DNA from 4 places in the Lysinibacillus sp. CNPSo 3705 genome. Region 3 is predicted to be linked to each of the others. Evidence: riboswitches for the same ligand, from Rfam matches in the RefSeq annotation. Region 3 holds a riboswitch; each other region holds the start of a gene.
The links. Region 3 has a riboswitch for cobalamin ahead of PVA17_RS08415 (FecCD family ABC transporter permease). Riboswitches for the same ligand answer to the same signal wherever they lie in the genome.
Positions count from the first base shown of each region.

Region 1: another riboswitch for cobalamin. It lies ahead of PVA17_RS15845 (ABC transporter substrate-binding protein); the one in region 3 lies ahead of PVA17_RS08415 (FecCD family ABC transporter permease).
Region 2: another riboswitch for cobalamin. It lies ahead of PVA17_RS09995 ((2Fe-2S) ferredoxin domain-containing protein); the one in region 3 lies ahead of PVA17_RS08415 (FecCD family ABC transporter permease).
Region 4: another riboswitch for cobalamin. It lies ahead of PVA17_RS06210 (hypothetical protein); the one in region 3 lies ahead of PVA17_RS08415 (FecCD family ABC transporter permease).

Region 1 covers NZ_JAQZSD010000037.1:31,473-34,648, forward strand. Annotated here, with positions in the region: gene argS (arginine--tRNA ligase) at 1-296, shown strand, start outside; cobalamin riboswitch at 1,155-1,337, shown strand; gene PVA17_RS15845 (ABC transporter substrate-binding protein) at 1,591-2,556, shown strand; gene PVA17_RS15850 (FecCD family ABC transporter permease) at 2,553-3,176, shown strand, end outside.
Region 2 covers NZ_JAQZSD010000018.1:44,998-48,173, reverse strand. Annotated here, with positions in the region: gene cobJ (precorrin-3B C(17)-methyltransferase) at 1-1,612, opposite strand, end outside; gene PVA17_RS09995 ((2Fe-2S) ferredoxin domain-containing protein) at 1,617-1,988, opposite strand; cobalamin riboswitch at 2,131-2,313, opposite strand; cobalamin riboswitch at 2,720-2,904, shown strand.
Region 3 covers NZ_JAQZSD010000014.1:65,328-68,503, forward strand. Annotated here, with positions in the region: gene PVA17_RS08410 (anti-sigma factor) at 1-409, shown strand, start outside; cobalamin riboswitch at 1,089-1,272, shown strand; gene PVA17_RS08415 (FecCD family ABC transporter permease) at 1,464-2,453, shown strand; gene PVA17_RS08420 (ABC transporter ATP-binding protein) at 2,454-3,176, shown strand, end outside.
Region 4 covers NZ_JAQZSD010000009.1:110,427-113,602, forward strand. Annotated here, with positions in the region: gene PVA17_RS06205 (ABC transporter substrate-binding protein) at 1-793, opposite strand, end outside; gene PVA17_RS06210 (hypothetical protein) at 790-1,338, opposite strand; cobalamin riboswitch at 1,536-1,742, opposite strand; gene PVA17_RS06215 (hypothetical protein) at 1,973-2,521, opposite strand; gene PVA17_RS06220 (hypothetical protein) at 2,741-2,923, shown strand; gene PVA17_RS06225 (NlpC/P60 family protein) at 3,064-3,176, opposite strand, start outside.

The DNA of each region.
Region 1 (3,176 bases), on a different contig from region 3:
CAACAACAGATCATTTAACGCTGTTAACTGCAGAAAAAGAAATTGATTTACTGAAAAAAGTGGGCGACTTCCCGAAAGTGGTAGCAGATGCTGCGAAGCACCGTACACCACACCGTATCGCCAACTACATTCAAGAAACAGCAGCTGCATTCCACAGCTTCTATAACGCTGAAAAAGTATTAGATGCTTCAAATAAAGAGCTAACAGAAGCTCGTTTAGCCCTTATTACTGCTGTACGTACAACAATTGCCAACGCATTACGCTTAATCGGCGTATCTGCACCGGAAAAAATGTAATAATCGTCTTTCTAGCCCCGGCACAATCATGTGCCGGGGGTTTTATGTTTTAGGAAGCAAGAGCGGTTGAGGCGAGGGAAAGAGTGGCCGGGTTGAGGGGAAGATTCCGGGGCGACGGAAAGAGCAGCCGGAGCGACGGAAAGAATAGTCGAAGTGACAGAAAGAATATGAAGCGACGGAGGGAGCAGCTAGGGCGACGGAAGGAACAGTCGAAGCGACGGAAAGAACCGCCGAAGTGACGGAAAGAATCAGAAGCGATGGAAGGAGCAATCGAAGCGACGGAAGGAACCGCCGAGGCGACGGAAAGAATAGTCGAAGCGACGGAAGAGACAGCCCAAGTGACGGAAGGAACCACCAGAGCGACAGAAAGAATCTGAAGCGACGAAAGGAGCAGCCGGGACGACGGAAAGAATAGTCGAAGCGATGGAAGAAACAGCCGAAGTGACGGAAAGAACCACCAGAGCGACGGAAAGAATCTGAAGCGACGGAAGGAACCGCCGAGGCGACGGAAAGAATAGTCGAAGCGACGGAAGAGACAGCCAAAGTGACGGAAAGAACCACCAGATTCAGCGGGTGTCCAACACCAGATGAAATAGAGGAACTCAATCTAAGAACGCTACGTCCTGTGGCAATGACTGAGTGACCAACATTATATTGGCGAATGTCACGGAATTGGAAAGAAGTTCACATAGGATGTTAGCCTAAAATCATCGCATCCATGCGATAACGGCTAACTGACCTGCATCACGCAGGCCTAAGCACAAAGCCAATCCCGACGCAATTATGCCAAGGCATAATGGATTGTTTAGAAGTCGTCTCGAATGGAGGCGACTTCTTTCATTTTCATGTATAATAAAATCAACTGAATATTATAAAGGTTCTTTACTTAAGTAAAGTGAAAAGGGAAATCGGTGTAATTCCGATGCGGTCCCGCCACTGTATGTGTGAGTTTTTTCAATCTGCGCCACTGAAAATTTCGGGAAGGCTTGAAAAAGCGTATGAAGCACAAGCCAGGAGACCTGCCTTTATGGAAAACACGTTGTAGCCTACGAGGATAGGATGGTGGATTTTGTATATGTATTTTTGTGCAAATTTAACCCCCTCATTATTTTTTGATGAGGGGTATTTGTTTTGGAAGATGAATGTCGATAAATTTGAAAACATGGGCGAATGTTGGTTAGAAGTTCGCGATGTTGATATACCCCTACAATGTTAGGTATCAAAAACTAAAACGTATCGATAAATCAGAAAAACAATAACAACTATATGCACAAATAGACTGAGGAGGATTCACATGAAGAAAATTTGGAAAATAGGGTTATCAGCATTTTTAGCTATTGGCTTACTTGCTGCATGTAATACAAAAGAGGCGACAAATGACAAGCCGTCATCTTCTGAGCAACAAGGGACAACAAAAGTAGACCAAGCAACATTCCCAATGACGATAAAGGATGCTACAGGCAAGGATATTACGCTAGAGGCACCTCCTGAAAAAATTGTCTCACTCATTCCGAGTAACACAGAAATTTTATTTGGCCTTGGCTTAAATAATGAAATAGTTGGTGTGACAGATAATGACGACTATCCACCAGAGGTTACTAAAAAAGAAAAGGTTGGCGGTATGGATTATAATATTGAAAAAATTATTGCTTTAACGCCGGATATCGTTTTTGCGCATGCGTCGGGTATGGGTTATTCAAAAGGAGCTATTGAACAGCTTGAGGCGGCAGGTGTAAAAGTATTTGTTGTAGCGGATGCAAAAAACTTTAATGAAACTTACACAACAATTGAACAGCTTGGTCGTGCAACAGGAAAACTAGAAGAGGCTAAAAAAATTGTTGCAAATATGAAGGCAAAAGTTAAAGAAGTTGAAACAAAACTTGACGGTGTTGAGGCGAAAAAAGTCTTTGTAGAGTCGTCTGATGAGCCAGAAATTTATACAGCGGGTAAAGGTACATTTATGAATGAAATGCTAGAAATGATTCATGCCGAAAATGTGGCAGCAGATTCAAATAGCTGGTATAAAATTGATGCTGAACAAATTATCGCAAAAAATCCAGATGTCATTGTTGTGGCATATAATTACGTACCTAATATTTTAACGAAAATTCCACAACGTGCAGGCTTTGAGACAATCTCTGCCGTGAAAAATAACGCCATAGTACAAGTGGATGAAAATATAACAAGTCGTCAAGGTCCTCGTTTAGCAGATGGTCTTGAGGAATTAGCGAAGGCCGTCTACCCTGAGGCGTTTAAATGAGTAAAAAAATTGTAGCCTATGTAACAGCAATAACGCTTCTAATTATTAGCATCTGGTGTGGCGTGGCGATAGGCTCGGTTCATATTCCGCTAGAAGTATTGTGGAATAAGGCGGCTGATGAAACAGCCGCCAATATTTTATGGAAAATTCGATTACCTCGAGTTTTGCTTGCGGGGCTTGTAGGGGCGTCACTTGCAATTGCAGGGGCCGCTTTTCAAGGCTTATTAAAAAACCCTTTGGCTGACCCTTATACGTTAGGTGTTTCCTCTGGTGCATCAGTTGGCGCAGTTATGACGATTTTTTTTAGTATATCAATACCTGTTGTAGGTCATTTTACATTGCCGACCTTTAGTATGATAGGTGCCATATTAACGATGGTAGCTGTTATGGGCTTTGCTAGAATAGTAGACCGCTCGTTAAAAATGGAAACTCTAATTTTAACGGGAGTTATATTTAGTTCATTTTTAGGTTCCTTGATTTCTTTAATGATTGCATTATCTGGTGAAGAGCTTCGCCAAGTTATCGGATGGCTGCTCGGCTCAGTATCGATGCGTGGTTGGCCTTATGTTCAGATGATTATCCCGTTTGTCATAATAGGCTCCATTATGCTTTGGACACAA
Region 2 (3,176 bases), on a different contig from region 3:
AATGTAGGATCTTTTTCACACGCTTGAAGTATTTAAACAGACGTTCATTTGGATGCGCATTTGCTTTATATTCATCGATAATGTCTGTGATAAGTGGTATGAGCTGTTCAGGCTCTAACCCTTCAACAACAGGCTGGGCCGCATGTGCTGTACGACCAACCGGCTTGGCACCAATGAAAACATCAAATTTACTTTTACGATACACAATGCCAATATCATCAAATACTGCTCGATAACACGCCATACCGCAGCCATTAAAGCCAATATTTAATGTTTTCGGTAACGCCATACCCCCAAGCTTTTCTTGAATCTCTTCCGCATATGGAATCGAATCGAACTTTTCTCCATAACAGAAGTCACAAGCTTTTAACGAAAGTACGTCACCAAGTGGTGCAAGTAAAAAGCCAACTTCACGGAGCTTTGTTGTAATTTCTTCAGGCTCAGACGTTGGAATTTTCAAATGAATTTGATGGTCTGGTGTATACTCCATCGTCCCTTCCTCACCAACTACTTCAGCTAATGTCATCATTTGTTGCGGCGTAAAGAACTTATTGGCTACCCCAGGACTAACCGCTAATTCAAAAACAGATTCGATTTTTTGTTGAACGAGCTTGGGTGTTACTTTCATAGCGCTTGTACCCTTCACCAAAGCAAGAGCTGCTGTTGCCATTTCAAGTGACGATTTTTTAGGCTTTAGTTGTGGTCTAATGGCTAAACTGGGCTTAATACGATTGGCATTAGGATCTGTCGCAAAATCATTACGAGCTGCTCCTGTTTCTTGATTCATCGCCCATGGTTCATTTTCTTCCTTGAGTCGTTGATGTGGTCGTAACGGTTGTTTTTCATCACCAAGTGTATATTTCCGCTGATAACCACGTGGCGTAATCATCTTATTGTCGTAGAAAAATGTTGTTGAATTCCCAATAATAACTGTCGTTAACATGCCGATATCATGTTCAAGCATTTCAGCTAAAGTAGTCATCGTAATTTCTTGACGGTCGCGATATGCGCTTTTTACAAGTCCAACCGGTGTATCTGGCGAACGATATTCTAATAAAATTCGTTGCGCCTCTACGATTTGTCTCGTACGACGTCCACTTTTTGGGTTATAAAGAGCAATAACAAAATCCGCCATCGCTGCTGCTTCTACTCTTTTTGCAATTAAATTCCAAGGTGTTAAATGGTCACTTAAACTAATGGTACAGGCGTCATGCATAATTGGAGCACCTAGTAAACTCGCACACGAATTAATAGCTGAAATACCTGGAACAATTTCTACCTCGATACCAGTGGCTTCTGTCCAGCCTAGCTCGATTAATACCTCATACACTAATCCTGCCATTCCATAAACGCCGGCATCTCCACTGGAAATGACCGATACGATACTTCCAGCCTCTGCTTGACGTACCGCTTCCTGTGCACGTGAAACTTCCTCCGTCATACCAGTACTAATAATCGACTTTGCACTAACTAAATCCTGAATAAGTTCAACATACGTTTTATAACCAATGATCATATGACTTTGTTGCAGTGCCTCTACAGCACGAGTCGTAATATGTTTAAAGTCTCCAGGGCCAAAGCCAACTACGAAAATCTTACCTTTTTGCGCCATGTTGTTACCCCTCTTTCACCTTTTCAATACCTTTAATGGCTGTTGTTTGTGCTGTACGGTGTAGCGAGCCTTCACGCAATGTAAAGACATGCTCATTATGTAACGATTCATGATTTAAATCTTGTACGAGTGCCTTCGCATGCTCTGTTGTCGGGATACGGTACCAATTCCCTTGAGGATATGCAATGACAACACAAGCATCCTTACATCTGCCATTACAGCGAGTTCTCGTCGTATGTATTTCCTGATCAAGTGCCAGCACCTGTATTTCGTCACGGATCGCCTGTGTAATGTCCTCAGCATCTTTTTTCATACAGCTACTGCCATTACAAATAAACAGATGTGTTTTCATACCCTCTAAATTCCAAGTTGTCATAATCGTTCGTTCTCCCCTCATTTGCTTTTAGGAAAAAGAAAAACCTTTACTCTAGACGAAGAGTAAAGGTTTAGTAGAAGCCAAATAAAAACGAATATATACAGGTACTCGCTTTCGCTTCAACTTCTCCCTCCGAAAAGTTTGCATGCATCATCACATAAGCAGGTTTCCTGACTTAAGCTTCCTTTTACTTTCGCGCCTTCCTAGTTTCACTAGTGGCAATCACGATTTCATCAGCTATTACAGTAGCGGGGGCTGTATCGGACTTTCACCGATTTCCCTATTATCTTGAAAATATTCAAGCACTTATGGACGTTTTATATGAATTTTTTAATATATCAAGTATGCCTCGGCATACTTGTCCGAGGGCTTTACCTTCTTTCAGCAGGTACAGGTGTTTTGACACCCGCTGAAAAGAACTTAAATCAGCATTCATCTCACCATCTATACAGGTAGGAGGCTTCTATAGCGAACGCTTCACTTTCACTACAAAAGACATTTGCTGAAAGCAATTTTCATGTAATTGAAAACTGTTTCTATCATAGCTTATTTTTTAAAAATTTCAATATTACTTTCTTAATTTGTGACAATTTTTTTAAAATTCAATAGAAAAACGCGACATTTCTTTTTGATTTATCTAAATTTTCGACATAGACTATCAATTTTAAATTTTTTCATAAAAATCATAGCATAAATATGGAAATTCATGTTACACTTTGTCGTGAAATCTCACAACTTCATCTTTTTTCGGTGCGAATTGTTCAGCTTTTCGCTTAAAAGGGAAGCCGGTTCAAGTCCGGCGCGGTCCCGCCACTGTACTAGGGAGTTTTATAGAAAAAGTCACTGTCCAAAGGATGGGAAGACCTATAAAACGTTGAACTAAAGCCAGGAGACCTGCCGAAAAATACGTGATCGTTTCAACCTACGAGGATGGGTGTGCGGCTTAGCAGATTAGAATTTTATTTGCTTTTTTAGCTATGCACTTTTCCACTATCGGAGAAGTGCTTTTTTTCATTCAGCAGAGACTCCATCTCAAGGTGGTAGATGCGTACAGATATGGTTCCAACGGGCCAAAACACCTACTGAATGAAAAAAAAGCCTCTGGCGGATGTCACGGACTTTGAAAGGAATGCACAATTCAAAATCCAGACAAATTGTTTATCTGTGCGAAAGCGAAGCGGCAGCTAC
Region 3 (3,176 bases):
ATCTGTGAGTTATTATTTTCTTTTTGTCCATATGTGGATAGCAGATGAGAATAATGTGCAAAAAAACATTCAACGACATGGAACAACAGTTACTTTGACATTCCAAACCAAAAGTAACAATCGTTATCTTTTAGCTATGGAGGATTCTAGAAATAATAAATATAAAGATGAAATTATTATTTATGAGAGTTGGAATATTCTAGCTGATAAGAAATGGAATTTTTTCTCTGAATTAGCGAAATCCCACAGGGACGGTGTTAACATCACATATACCTTCTTAGATGAAAATACTCTATTACTCAACAATGGTGAAGAAAAAGAATTATCCGATGAGGACAAGATAAAAATTCAATTTAAAAATAATACAGAGGAAATAAGATTAAAAGATTTATATAATTTAAATCACTAGCGTCGAATTAAAATAATTCAAATATATTGTTAAAAACTTAATTTTCTGCGATATCATCCGTGCATAAAAAAGTCTTTATCATGGTTTGGGAGGTAGTCAACCATCCGAATCCAAAATAAAGGACATAGAAAATGGATAAGTTTAAAAACATCATTTGAACAATGGTTTTCACCGATTCTTTACACAAATGGAGAAATTAGTTTACAAAGAAGCTTCATATCGCTTCATTTTTGAAAATTATTATTGTTTGCGTAGCTGAATGAAACCGAAAGTCTACGTACCATTAGTGACACGCTTTTATTAGACGACTACAAAAAGCAACGTTTTTAGAATCCATCAGTTTTCACAGTTAGATTGGCGATTAAACCAAGTGCCAACTGAGTTTTTTCAACATATTTATTAAAATAGATAACCAAAAAATTTTATTTTGTTAAATTAAGATTATCCACACTAATATTAAATATAGAGAAGAAGGCGATTCCTCATAGTGTACTGTGAGGAATTTGTAAGGTAAGATAAATCACTATCTAAATTTATTTATTTTTCTAATAATAATTAATGTTCAATAGTTCTGTTTTATAGCTATTAATAGCTCGTTTATCACCACTTTTACTTGATCGTAATAAATAATATAATTGCTATCTGGAAAATATTCTGATATTGTTCCTCTTATAACTTAATAAAATATTATTTTGTTGGTGCGAATGACTTGTTCGTTTGCTTAAAAGGGAAATCGGTGCAAATCCGGTGCTGTCCCGCAACTGTAATGGAGAGTCTATACAATATGTCACTGTAGCGAGCTATGGGAAGGCGTATAGATGATGAACCTAAGCCAGGAGACCTGCCAATAAAAGTCAACAAACTTACATAGAACCACGAGGATGGTTGTAGTGACTGGGAATCGACGCCCTTTATTTAACTATGACATCCTCTTGTAGATAAGGGGATTTTTTTTATGCCCTTTGCTTTAAGAGAGGAGAGCGTTTTGAAGAATCCAACAACAAGAAAAATTAACTTACTTTTAGTCGTATTAACGGGTGTCGTTCTAATATCTATGACGTTAGCGATCATGGTAGGCTCTGTGTCTATTACACCTAGTATTGTATGGCGCATTATTTTATCGCATATCCCGTTCAACCCACTTGGCATTACATTGGATTGGAGCCGTTCACAGGAAATCATCATATGGCAAATTCGTACTCCCCGCGTAGTACTTGCCATAATAGTCGGAGCGGGGCTTGCTATTTCGGGTGCTGCTATTCAAGCTTTAGTTCGTAATTCAATCGCGGACCCCTATATTTTGGGGGTATCTTCCGGTGCATCTGTCGGGGCTACATCTGTTATTTTACTTGGCACTTTTTCATTTTTAGGTATGTATGCGCTATCATTTGCTGCTTTTATAGGTGCGACAATTGCAGTACTGATTGTGTTTTTCTTAGCACGAGTTGGGGGACGAATTTCAGTTGTTCGATTATTATTAGCCGGAATTGCCGTGTCACTAGTTTTGTCAGCAATGACGAATTTTATGCTGATGATGACGAAGGAAGAGGGGGGCATAAAGGCAGTGATCTATTGGATGATGGGAAGTTTGGCCGGAGCGAAATGGGTGAATATAATGATTCCGTTCGTAGTTTTAACGATCGTCTACATAATTTTACGTCTACATGCACGCCATTTGAATTTACTTTTACTTGGCGAAGAATCTGCTGTTACGCTAGGGGTTAATTTAGAGAAATTTCGATTGCTACTAATTTTAGTAATTTCCCTATTAACAGGTGTCCTTGTTGCTGTAAGTGGTGCAATTGGCTTTATTGGCCTGATTATTCCACATATCGTACGTATGATTGTCGGCTCAAATTATAAGTTTGTACTGCCAGTTAGTGCATTAATTGGTGCGATATTTTTAATATGGGCTGATGCAGCTGCGCGCATTGTGATTGCACCTGAGGAAATGCCGATTGGAATTATAACGGCTTTATGCGGATGCCCATTCTTTATATGGATGTTGCGTAAGCAAATGTATTCTTTCGGGGAGGAGAATTAAATGGTATACGTTGCAAAAAACGTTACTTTTGCCGTGCAGCAGGTGAAAATATTAAACAATGTTTCTGTACATATTCAAGAACGCGAGTTTGTGGGCATAATTGGCCCTAATGGCAGTGGGAAATCGACCCTTTTAAAAAATATGTACCGTATGCTACAACCCCAAGAGGGAGAAGTATTTTTATTTAATGAAAATATTTACAAGCAATCTTCAAAGGTGGTAGCAAAGCAACTTGCCGTCGTAGGGCAGGAAACACCAGTACTATTTGAGTTCACTGTTAAAGATCTTGTGGCAATGGGACGTACACCGCATAAAAGGCTTTTGGAAGTAGATACAAAAGAAGACCTAGCTATTGTTGAGGAATCGATGCAGCAAGCAGGGGTACTGCATTTAAGTGAACGTACTTTTAGTTCCTTATCTGGTGGTGAGAAAAAACGGGTCGTTGTGGCAAGGGCATTGGCGCAACAGGCTAAGGTTATGGTATTAGATGAGCCAACGAATCATTTAGATATTCAGCATCAACTCCAGCTCATGGATTTAGTACGGGGCTTGCCGATTACGGTCATTGCAGCCTTGCATGATTTAAATATTGCAGCAACTTATTGCGATAAAATTTATGTTTTAAAGGACGGAGAAATTGCGGCATATGGAACTCCGTTTGATGTATTAACACCCTCATTGCTACAAAAGGTGTTTGGTGTACATGCGGAAGTTAGTGTACAT
Region 4 (3,176 bases), on a different contig from region 3:
CATAGTTTACTGTTGTTAAAATAACATCTGGATTTTTCGCAATAATATCTTCCTCAGATACCTTTACCCAGCTTTTAAGGTCAGCAAAAACGTTGTTAACATTTGCAGCATTTAAAATTTCTTGTTGGAATGTACCAGAACCAGCTGTATAGATGTCTGGCTTTGGACTAATTTCTAAATAGATATTTTTTGGTTCTTTCACATCTTTAACTTTCGCTTGGACATCTGCAATTTTACCTTTAATATCTTCATTTAACTTGTCGCCTTTATCTTTGATGCCCATAACCGTTGCGACTTGTTCGATATCCCCGTAAACATCATCAAATGATTTAGCTGATTGAATGGCAAACACTTTAATACCTGCATCCTCAAGGCCTTTTAATGCATTTAAATTTTCTTCATCTCCACCAGTCGTATAGGCAATTACGACGTCTGGCTTTAACGCTAAAATACGCTCACTGTTGAATTTTACAGAATCAGAAACACGCTCAATTTTTTGCGCTTCTTCTGGATACGTATCATACTCCGTTGCACCTACGATTTTATCTCCCACACCTAGAGCAAATAAAATTTCTGTATTACTCGGTTGTAATGAAACAATAGTTTTAGGAACTGCATTAAACTCTACTTCTACACCGCGGTCATCCTTAACTTTATAGCTAGTAGTTTTCTCAACTTGTTGATCTTCCTTAGAAACCGTTTCTTTTTTTGTATCCTCTTTCGTGCCGCAGCCAACTAATACAAGGGCCAGCATCAACACAGAAAGCCATTGTAGCTTAAACATTTTCTTCATTTCATTGATTCTCCTTTTTTCTTTTTCATCGGGTATGACTTACTAATAAACGGTATTTCAGCAATACCAGCATGCTGATTCATATAGACAGCCATTACAAAAAACACATTGGCTAGCAATCCTAAATAATCAAAGAGAATAGCAGGTACTTCCCGTTCTTCAGATACTTTGTGCAAAACACGGTATGATTTTTTCGCCTCACTACGGCATACATGTAATGCAGTAGCAGCCCCTGTCCCTTGAGGTAATACAAAGTTTTGTATTTCATCCTTAACATGACTAACATAGAAATCATAGCGATCACTTAGCCAAGTCAAATCGTCTTCGGTTACCGCCAATTTACCTCGTACTGACCCATTTACATGGTAAGCCATTGGTAAAATGGCTAGTAAATCATCTGCTACTACCTCCACTGTTTCCTTCTCTACCACCGCTAAAGCGACGCCAATATGTGTTGTAAGGCTATCTGTTCGAATTTCAAAATCTACCGTTGATGCCTTTTCACGCATAAATGGATAACAAGAGTAACGTGCATCTTTTTTCAAATCTAAGTCCCCGCTTTCCTTCGTGAAAAATTCTACTTAATTCACACCTTCTTAGGATTTATTCCGGTGAAAGATGAGTACATAAAAAAACGTTGTTCCCATTCCTAAGGAAACAACGAAAATAACATAAATAGTGTCATATAGACACAGCATAGCCTATGTATTTGCCGCATATTCTCCTAGCTTCCGAAGAGTTATCATACGTTCAAACAAAGGTCGGTCTCCTGGCTTGTACAGTTCACTACATTCAACCATGTTGTGCGTCATAAAAAACCTTCCCATCAGCTCATTCGACAGTGGTATATCTTTATGATTCCTGTACTTACAGTTGCGGAAACAGCTTCGGTTTTTCACCGAATTCCCGATTATGCTATAGTTCAGCACCCTTATTCTGCAAGAATTATTCACTTGTTAAGCAGTTTATCATAGATTAATAGGAAAAAATAGATGTGGAATTAGAATAAACAAATACGATGGGTAAGGATCATGCAGGTATCACCATATGCACGTGGGTGTTTTTCATTACCCCACGGGCATTTCATATGCTCGTGCAGGTATTATATTTCATAGATCGATGGTATAAAAGCTATCTCTCAACAAAAGTATTTGCACAAAAACAGCTATTTTACAGCTTTTAACGGATGGCATTCTTATATTTCTTTTTGTATTTACCATCTTGTTCTTCTTCAATTAATCGCTGTGCAATCTCTAGTAGTTTCGGGTCTTTCGTTTCATCGAATAGCTTTTTAAAAGATACAATAATATCATAGCGTATCGATGTCGGGTGCTTTTCGTCTAAGCATATTTGAAATCTTTTAGCCAAATAGGACACGACTAAATCTCTTTGTACCTGCCCTGCTAAACCTATTCTCCAAATCGCCTGCAAAGTTTTCCTCGCAGTTTCAGTTCTTTCATCATACGTTACTGCCCAAATCTTTAAGAAGTCCTCTAATACTCTTTCTTCAGGATCACTTTTTGCCGCCAATGCGCATAAAAATTGTGCAGCACTTGCACGTACATGTCCATTTTTATATGTAAGAGCTTGAACAAGTTGTTCCCAAACTGAATATGTCCAATCAACTGGTTCCTGCATAATTTTCATTAATTCTTCGTATGATTTGTATTGAATATCAAGGTCACGCTCTGTTAAATTACTAAAAAGTTGCAAAATCTCTTTTTCCATGATTCATCCCTACCTTTATGAACGCAAAAATGGCAAACTTGTTGTATTACTTTCTATCATTCGTTACTTTACTACTACGAAACTAAAGTCACAAACAGTTTAATTTCAAAGTAAGTTCTCTAATTATATTTCAAAATTATCAGAAATGAGTATCAATATGCAAGAAAACATTTCTTTCGGCTATAAAGACACATCCTTTATAATTGAAATTAGCCCGCTATGAATCCAGCGAAATACGCTATAACGATGACAATCATTATATGGGTAATTGATGCTATACCTTACATCGGCTCTATTTTCATTTTAGTAATAGGTAATATAGTAGTAAATATATCTACTTATGTAATTTTATTCATCTTAGATGTTATTTTACTCATTATTCATCGAGTAGTCGAGCCTTAAATTAATGGATTTATATCCGGCTATATGATTTTTACTCGGAGAACCTTAAATACCGTCAAATAATAAAAAAGGTCATCTTTGTAATTTTTTTTACAAGGATGACCTTTTCGCTATTTAAATCGTCTATATAATAGCAGGGCTTATTGAATACGACCGAAGCCTACTAAATATTGATTCCACCAATCAAGTGATTCAATGACAACACCTTTATTTTGAGCATCAATCATCGTGTTATTTCCTAAGTAAATACCTA